Regions from separate parts of the Streptomyces sp. NPDC048507 genome, predicted to be linked through region 2. Evidence: riboswitches for the same ligand, from Rfam matches in the RefSeq annotation. Region 2 holds a riboswitch; the other holds the start of a gene.
The links. A riboswitch is a leader RNA that binds a small molecule or an ion and turns the genes downstream of it on or off. The one in region 2 is predicted to bind cobalamin.
Positions count from the first base shown of each region.

Region 1: linked by a shared signal. The riboswitch ahead of ACGFXC_RS17185 (energy-coupling factor ABC transporter permease) and the one ahead of metE (5-methyltetrahydropteroyltriglutamate--homocysteine S-methyltransferase) in region 2 are both predicted to bind cobalamin.

Region 1 is NZ_JBICWZ010000005.1:260,312-263,918, forward strand. It holds gene ACGFXC_RS17170 (SsgA family sporulation/cell division regulator) at 1-159, shown strand, start outside; gene ACGFXC_RS17175 (hypothetical protein) at 236-772, shown strand; gene ACGFXC_RS17180 (flavodoxin family protein) at 827-1,561, opposite strand; cobalamin riboswitch at 1,837-2,030, shown strand; gene ACGFXC_RS17185 (energy-coupling factor ABC transporter permease) at 2,058-2,756, shown strand; gene ACGFXC_RS17190 (energy-coupling factor ABC transporter substrate-binding protein) at 2,762-3,118, shown strand; gene cbiQ (cobalt ECF transporter T component CbiQ) at 3,122-3,607, shown strand, end outside.
Region 2 is NZ_JBICWZ010000001.1:550,192-553,798, forward strand. It holds gene metE (5-methyltetrahydropteroyltriglutamate--homocysteine S-methyltransferase) at 1-1,539, opposite strand, end outside; cobalamin riboswitch at 1,730-1,889, opposite strand; gene tsaD (tRNA (adenosine(37)-N6)-threonylcarbamoyltransferase complex transferase subunit TsaD) at 2,155-3,243, shown strand; gene ACGFXC_RS02575 (TetR/AcrR family transcriptional regulator) at 3,209-3,607, opposite strand, start outside.

The DNA.
Region 1 (3,607 bases), on a different contig from region 2:
TTCCTCGCCTTCAGCAACGGCGCGCAGAGCTGTGTGGTCTCCGCCCGCGCCAAGGACGTGCGGGAGCTGTGCCGGCGGATGACCGAGCTGGTCCCGCGCGGCCAGGAGCGGCGCCACTACGACCTGGACGCGGAGCTGAGCGCGCTGCTGGCGCACTGAGGGAACCGCCGGGCCCCCCACGATGTCCTTCCCGGTGACAGGCCAGTCCCCGTCTCACGAGAATCGGGGGGACGTCATGCGTCACCCGTACCGCACGCGCCGTCGCCGGACCGTGGCCCTGGCCACGGGCGCCCTGCTCGTCACCGGGCTCGCGCTCAGCGCGCCCGCCTCGGCCGCCGCCTCCGGCGCGGCCGCCGCACCGTCGGTCCGCACCCAGACGCCGCTCGTCGTCAACGCCCGCTGGGGCGGTCACTGCACGTACGACCGGATCGTCATCGACCTCCAGGGCGCCGCCCCGCCGGTCACCGTCACTCCCGTCTCCCAGCTGGTCTACGACGGGTCCGGCAAGCCCGTCCCGCTCGCCGGGAAGCACTTCCTGGAGATCCGCCTGCACCCCGCCGCCGGACACGACGACGCGGGGCAGAACGTCTACCAGGGCCCTCGGCTCCAGCAGATCCACCTCAGCAAGCTCAAGGGCCTCGCCCTCACGGGCGACTACGAGGGGTACGTGACCTTCGGCGCCGCCTTCGACACCCCGCCGGCCTTCACCACCAGCGTCCTGCACTCGCCCGAGCGCTACGTGGTGGACATCGCGCACCCGAACACCTGCTGAACGGGACGGCGGCCGCCGCGGAGCCCGCACGGCACGCGGCGGCCCCGTCCGGTTCTAGCGGTGCTCGGGGTTGGGGAAGTCGAAGCGGCAGCCCGCGTCCCACAGGGAGCGCTGGTTGCCGTGCGCGGGAAAGCCCCCGGCTCGCTTGAGGAGAGCGGCCAGGTGCATCAGGTTCCAGGACATGAAGGTGGTGTTGCGGTTGGTGAAGTCGTTCTCCGGACCGCCCGATCCCGGGTCCAGGTACGAGGGACCGGGCCCGGCCTCGCCGATCCAGCCCGCGTCGGACTGCGGCGGGATCGCGTAACCGAGGTGCTGGAGGCTGTAGAGGACGTTCATCGCGCAGTGCTTGACCCCGTCCTCGTTGCCGGTGATCAGCGCTCCGCCGACGCGTCCGTAGTAGGCGTACTGGCCCCGGTCGTTCAGCAGCGAGGAGCAGGCGTAGAGCCGCTCGATGACCTGCTTCATCACGGAGCTGTTGTCCCCGAGCCAGATCGGGCCGCAGAGCACGAGGATGTCGGCGTCCATGATCTGGCTGTAGAGGACCGGCCACTGGTCGCTCTCCCAGCCGTGTTCGGTCATGTCGGGCCAGACACCGGTGGCGATGTCGTGGTCGACGGCCCGGATCAGTGAGGTCCGGGCTCCGGCCGCCTCCATGACGGCGCGGCTCCTGGCGATCAGGCCCTCGGTGTTGCTGGTCTCGGGCGAGCGTTTGAGGGTGCAGTTGACGTAGACGGCGGAGAGGTCCGAGTAGTCGAAGGACCCGGCGGGCGCGGAGGAGTCGGCTGGCACGCCTCCCACCCTCGCCCCGGGACGGACGGGACGCCAGCCGGGTGCGCCCGTCCGGGCCGCGGCCCCCGGACGGGACCCTCCTCGCGGCCGGGTGCGGAACGGCGCGGGCGACCGGGACAACCGGTCCCCGGGAGCAGGGGTGGGCGGAACTCCCCCTTCGGGCGGGCCGGTTGGTGCGGACGGTGGCGCCGGCGCCACCGTGGGTGAGCATCAAGCGGAATCCGCCCTGCCGCCCGGCGGGCCCGGGGCGGGTTGTTACCGGTCCGTGCGGGCGACTAGGGTCAGCGGGCCTTGGTGTTCGGGAAACCGGTGCAAAACCGGTGCGGCCCTCGCCACTGTGATCGGGAAGTCCGGCTCCACTCCTGCGGGAAGCCACTGGGCCCGCGCGGGAATCCGCAGGGGCCCGGGAAGGCGGAGACAGGGCATCAACCCGTGAGCCAGGAGACCGGCCGGGGCACGTCGTCCATCCACGAGGTGCTGGAGAGGTCTCCCGACCATGCATATAGCCGAGGGGTTCCTGCCCCCCTTGCACGCGGCCGCCTGGGGCGCCGCGTCCGCCCCGTTCGTCGTCCACGGTGTCCGCGCCCTCACCCGCGAGGTGAAGGCCAACCCGGAGAGCACCCTGCTGCTCGGCGCGTCCGGCGCGTTCACCTTCGTCCTTTCCGCACTCAAGATCCCCTCGGTGACGGGCAGTTGCTCGCACCCGACGGGAACCGGGCTGGGGGCCATCCTGTTCCGGCCGCCGATCATGGCGGTGCTGGGCACGATCACCCTGCTCTTCCAGGCCCTGCTGCTCGCGCACGGCGGACTCACCACGCTCGGCGCCAACGTGTTCTCGATGGCCATCGCGGGCCCCTGGGCCGGCTACGCCGCCTACCGGCTGCTGCGCACCTCCGGGGCGCCGCTGATGGTGACCGTCTTCGCCGGGGCGTTCGTCGCCGACCTCGTCACCTACTGCGTGACCTCCGTCCAGCTGGCGCTGGCCTTCCCCGACCCGGCCGGCGGGTTCCTGGGCTCGCTGGAGAAGTTCGCGGGCATCTTCGCCCTGACCCAGATCCCGCTCGCGGTGAGCGAGGGACTGCTGACCGTCCTCGTGATGCGGCTGCTGATGCAGTCCAGCAGGTCCGACCTGGTCCGGCTCGGCGTGGCGAAGCTGACCGGCGGCACGCCGGCGAAGCGGGAGGCGGCGCTCTGATGGCGATGACCCGGAACGCGAAGATCAACACCCTGCTGCTGCTCGTGGTGGCGGCCCTCGCCGTGCTCCCGCTCGCGCTGGGACTCGGCGACGGCAAGGAAGAGCCGTTCGCGGGCGCGGACGCGCAGGCGGAGTCGGCCATCACGGAACTGAAGCCGGACTACGAGCCCTGGTTCTCCCCGCTGTACGAACCCCCCTCCGGGGAGGTCGAGTCGGCGCTGTTCGCCCTCCAGGCGGCGCTCGGCGCGGGCGTGCTCGCGTACTACTTCGGGGTCCGCAAGGGCCGCCGCCAGGGCCTGGCCCAGGCGGCGGCACCGGGCCCCGCGCAGGCCCCTTCGGCGGCCTGCGCGCCGGAGGCCTAGGCGGTGCTGCCGATCGACGTGGCGGCCCACGGCAGCCGCTGGCGGGGCCGGCACCCGCTGGAGAAGGCCCTCCTCGGACTCGGGCTGACGGTCACCGCCGTGTGCCTGCCGCCCTGGCCCGGCGGGCCGCTGGTCGCCGCCGCCACCCTCGCCGTGCTGCTGGGCCCGGCCGGGGTGGCGGGCCGCGAGCTGTGGCGGGCCTTCCGGGTGCCGCTGGGCTTCTGCGTGACCGGGGCGCTGCCGCTGCTGATCTCGCTGGGCGGCCCGGACGGCTTCGTCGCCCTCGCCCCGGACGGGCCCCGGCACGCGGCGGAGCTGCTGCTGCGCACCTCGGCGGCCTCCCTCGGCGTGCTGCTGTTCGCCTTCACCACCCCGGTCTCGGACGTGCTGCCCCGGCTGGTGCGGGCCGGGGTGCCCGCCCCGGTGGTGGACGTGGCCCTCGTCATGTACCGGATCGGCTTCCTGCTGCTGGACTCCATGGCGCAGGTC
Region 2 (3,607 bases):
CAGCTGCTCCGCGAAGTACTGCACCATGTCGTTGCGTTCGGGCTCGCCGTGCACCAGCACGTCGACGCCGGTCTTCTCCTGGAACGAGATCACCTCGCGGATCTCGTTCCCGATCCGCTCCTCGTACCCGGCCGCGTCGATGCGGCCGGCGCGCAGGTCGGCGCGGGCCACGCGCAGTTCGTCGGTCTGCGGGAACGAGCCGATGGTGGTGGTGGGCAGTACGGGCAGCCCCAGGTGGGCGCGCTGCGCGGCCGTGCGCCGCGCGTAGGGCTGGGAGCGGCAGCCGTCCTCGTCGGTGACGGCGGCGGTGCGGGAGCGCACGGCAGGGTCGTGGGTGAGGGCGGAACGGGCGCGCGAGGCCAGGTCGGCCCGGTTGGCGGCCAGCTCCGCGGCGATCACGTCGGTGCCCTGGGCGAGGCCGCGGGCGAGGGTGCTGATCTCGGTGGTCTTCTGCCGGGCGAAGGCGAGCCAGCGCCGGACCTGCGGGTCGATGTCCCGTTCGGCGTTGGCGTCGAGCGGGACGTGCAGCAGGGAGCAGGACGCGGCGACATCGACCCGTTCGGCGAGGCCCAGGAGCGTACCGAGGGTGGCCAGGGACTTCTGGTAGTCGTTGATCCAGATGTTGCGACCGTTGACGACGCCCGCGACCAGGCGCTTGCCCGGCAGCCCGCCGACCGCGGCGAGGGCGTCGAGGTTCGGGGCGGCGGAGTCGGTGAAATCGAGGGCAAGACCCTCGACGGGGGCGGCGGCGAGGACCTGGAGGGCGTCGCCGAGCCGGCCGAAGTAGGAGGCCACGAGCAGCTTGGGCCGGTCGGTGGCACCGCCCAGCTCGCGGTAGGCGCGGGCGGCGGCGTTCAGGTCGGCCGGGGTGCGGTCCTGGACCAGGGCGGGCTCGTCCAGCTGTACCCACTCGGCGCCGGCGGCGCGCAGGTCGGCCAGGACCTGGGCGTAGACGGGCAGCAGCCGGTCGAGCAGGGTGATCGGCTGGAAGTCGGCGGCGACGCCGGGGGCGGGCTTGGCCAGGAGCAGGTAGGTGACGGGGCCGACGAGGACGGGCCGGGCCGGGTGCCCGAGCGCGAGGGCCTCCGTCAGCTCGGCGACCTGCTTCGTGGAATCGGCGGTGAAGACGGTGTCGGGGCCGAGCTCGGGGACCAGGTAGTGGTAGTTGGTGTCGAACCACTTGGTCATCTCCAGGGGAGCCACGTCCTGCGTGCCCCGCGCCATCGCGAAGTAGCCGTCGAGGGCATCCGCGGCGATGGCCTCCCGGTGCCGCTCGGGCACGGCGCCGACCATCACACTGGTGTCCAGGACGTGGTCGTAGTACGAGAAGTCGCCGGTCGGCACCTCGTGGATGCCGGCGTCGGCCAGCTGCTGCCAGTTCGAACGGCGCAGGTCGGCGGCGGTCCGGCGGAGGGCGTCGGCGGTGACGCGGCCCTTCCAGTAGCCCTCGATCGCCTTCTTCAGTTCGCGGTTCTGACCCTGGCGGGGGTAGCCGTACACGGTGGCTCGTACTGCCGCGGCTGCGGGCTTCGCTGTCACGGAACTCTCCTTCGCGAGATGTGTCCAGAACATCCCGGACGACGGGACGCGGACGCGAAGGGACGACAGAACGTGCGGTTCACGCCGCGGGAGGGAACACCGCACCGGCCGCTCGCTGTGTACGCCGACCCGCCCACGAGGTCACCGGGATTGTCCGCATGCGGAATACGTCCGCGTGCGGGCAACGGGCAGGTCTTCGGACTCGCGGGCACGCCTGCCGGGCATCGCTCCCGGCGGGCTCCTACTGGCCGTCGCTTCCCAGGACCGTTGTCCGGTCCCAGTGCGTATGACGGCGGTCGTTCCCGCTCACCGCTGCGGGGCAGTCCCGGATTTCCACCGGGTTCCCTCTTGCGACGCATCCCGCCTGGCGGACGGGGCGAACCAGCTGCACCGGCCACCCTAGGGGCCCGGATCGCGCAGCGACGACTGGAGTCCAGTATGCGGACGGTGGAATGAGACGCCCGGGCAGGGGGCCGGCCAGGGCCTGCTGGGCGGACAGCGTCGAGGGGCTGCCCTGTCCCGCGGCGGCGCGGGCCCGCCTCCGGACGGCGTACCTTATTGCGAAGAGTTTGCAACTACTGGACCAGTGCGAAAGGGGCCGTCGTGGGCTCTCCCGTGGTGCTCGGCATCGAATCGTCGTGCGATGAGACCGGGGCCGGCATCGTGTCCGGCGGCCGGCTGCTGGCACACGTGGTGGCATCGAGCATGGACGAGCACGCACGGTTCGGCGGGGTGGTGCCGGAGATCGCCGCCCGCGCCCACCTCCAGTCCTTCAACCCGGTCGTCCGCGAGGCCCTGGACCAGGCCGGACTGCGGGTCAAGGACATCGACGCGGTCGCCGTGACCACCGGGCCCGGGCTGTCGGGCGCGCTGCAGGTCGGGCTGGCCGGCGCGAAGACCCTGGCCTACGCGGCCGGCGTGCCGCTGTACGGGGTGCACCACCTGGCCGGGCACGTCGCCGCCGACACCCTGGAGCACGGGCCGCTCCCCAACCCGTGCATGGTGCTGATCGTGTCGGGCGGGCACACCTCGCTGCTGTTCGTGCGGGACCTCGTGCGCGATCCGATCCTGCACCTCGGGGACACCGTCGACGACGCCGCCGGGGAGTGCTTCGACAAGGTGGCCCGGGTCTTCGGACTGCCCTACCCGGGCGGACCCGCCATCGACCGGGCGGCCCGCGGCGGCGACGGCCGCGCGGTGGCGTTCCCGCGCCCCCTCACCCGCCCGGGTGACGCCCCGTACGCCTTCTCCTTCTCCGGGCTGAAGACCGCCGCCGCCCGCTGGGCCGAACAGCACCGCATCCGCGGCGAGGAGATCCCCCTCGCCGACGGCGCCGCCTCCCTCCAGGAGGCCGTCGCCGACGTGCTCACGCGCAAGGCGCTCGCCGCCTGCGAGGAGTACGGGGTGCGGACCCTCGTCGTGGTCGGGGGCGTGGCCGCGAACTCGCGGGTGCGTGCCCTGGCCGAGGAACGCTGCGCCGCCGCCGGGGTCGAGCTGCGGGTGCCGGCCATGACCCTGTGCACCGACAACGGGGCGATGATCGCGGCCGTCGGCGACCTCCTGGTGCGGGCGGGTTCGCCGCCGGCCCGGCTGGACGTGTCGATCGACCCGTCGGCGCCGCTGGAACGCGCGGCCCTGCACCCCGTCGCCCGCCCCGCCGCCCGCGCCGTCACGGCTGACCGGGCGGGCGCAGTTCGCGGGTGAGGGCGGACAGGGCGAAGGCGTGTGCGGAGGTGCGCTCCCAGCGCGACCGTCCGAACATCACCTCCTCGGAGATGCCGCTCAGCATGGCCACCGACCGGATGACGAAGTCGGGAAGGTCCACCTCGGCGAACTGCTCCAGGGCCGCGCCCTCCCGGAGGATGGCCTCCAGCCGCTCCTCCCAGGCGTCCAGCAGGGCCGTGAGGACGCGCCGGCCTTCGGCGTCGTGGCGCTGCGCCAGTACCTGCGTCCACAGCGCGTAGCGTTCGTCGCCGGGGTGGCCGGGCAGGTAGAAGCGGACGTACAGCGCGAGCTTCTCGGCGGGCGAGGCGGCCTCCCGCGCGGCCTGCTGGAACCGGGTGCCGAG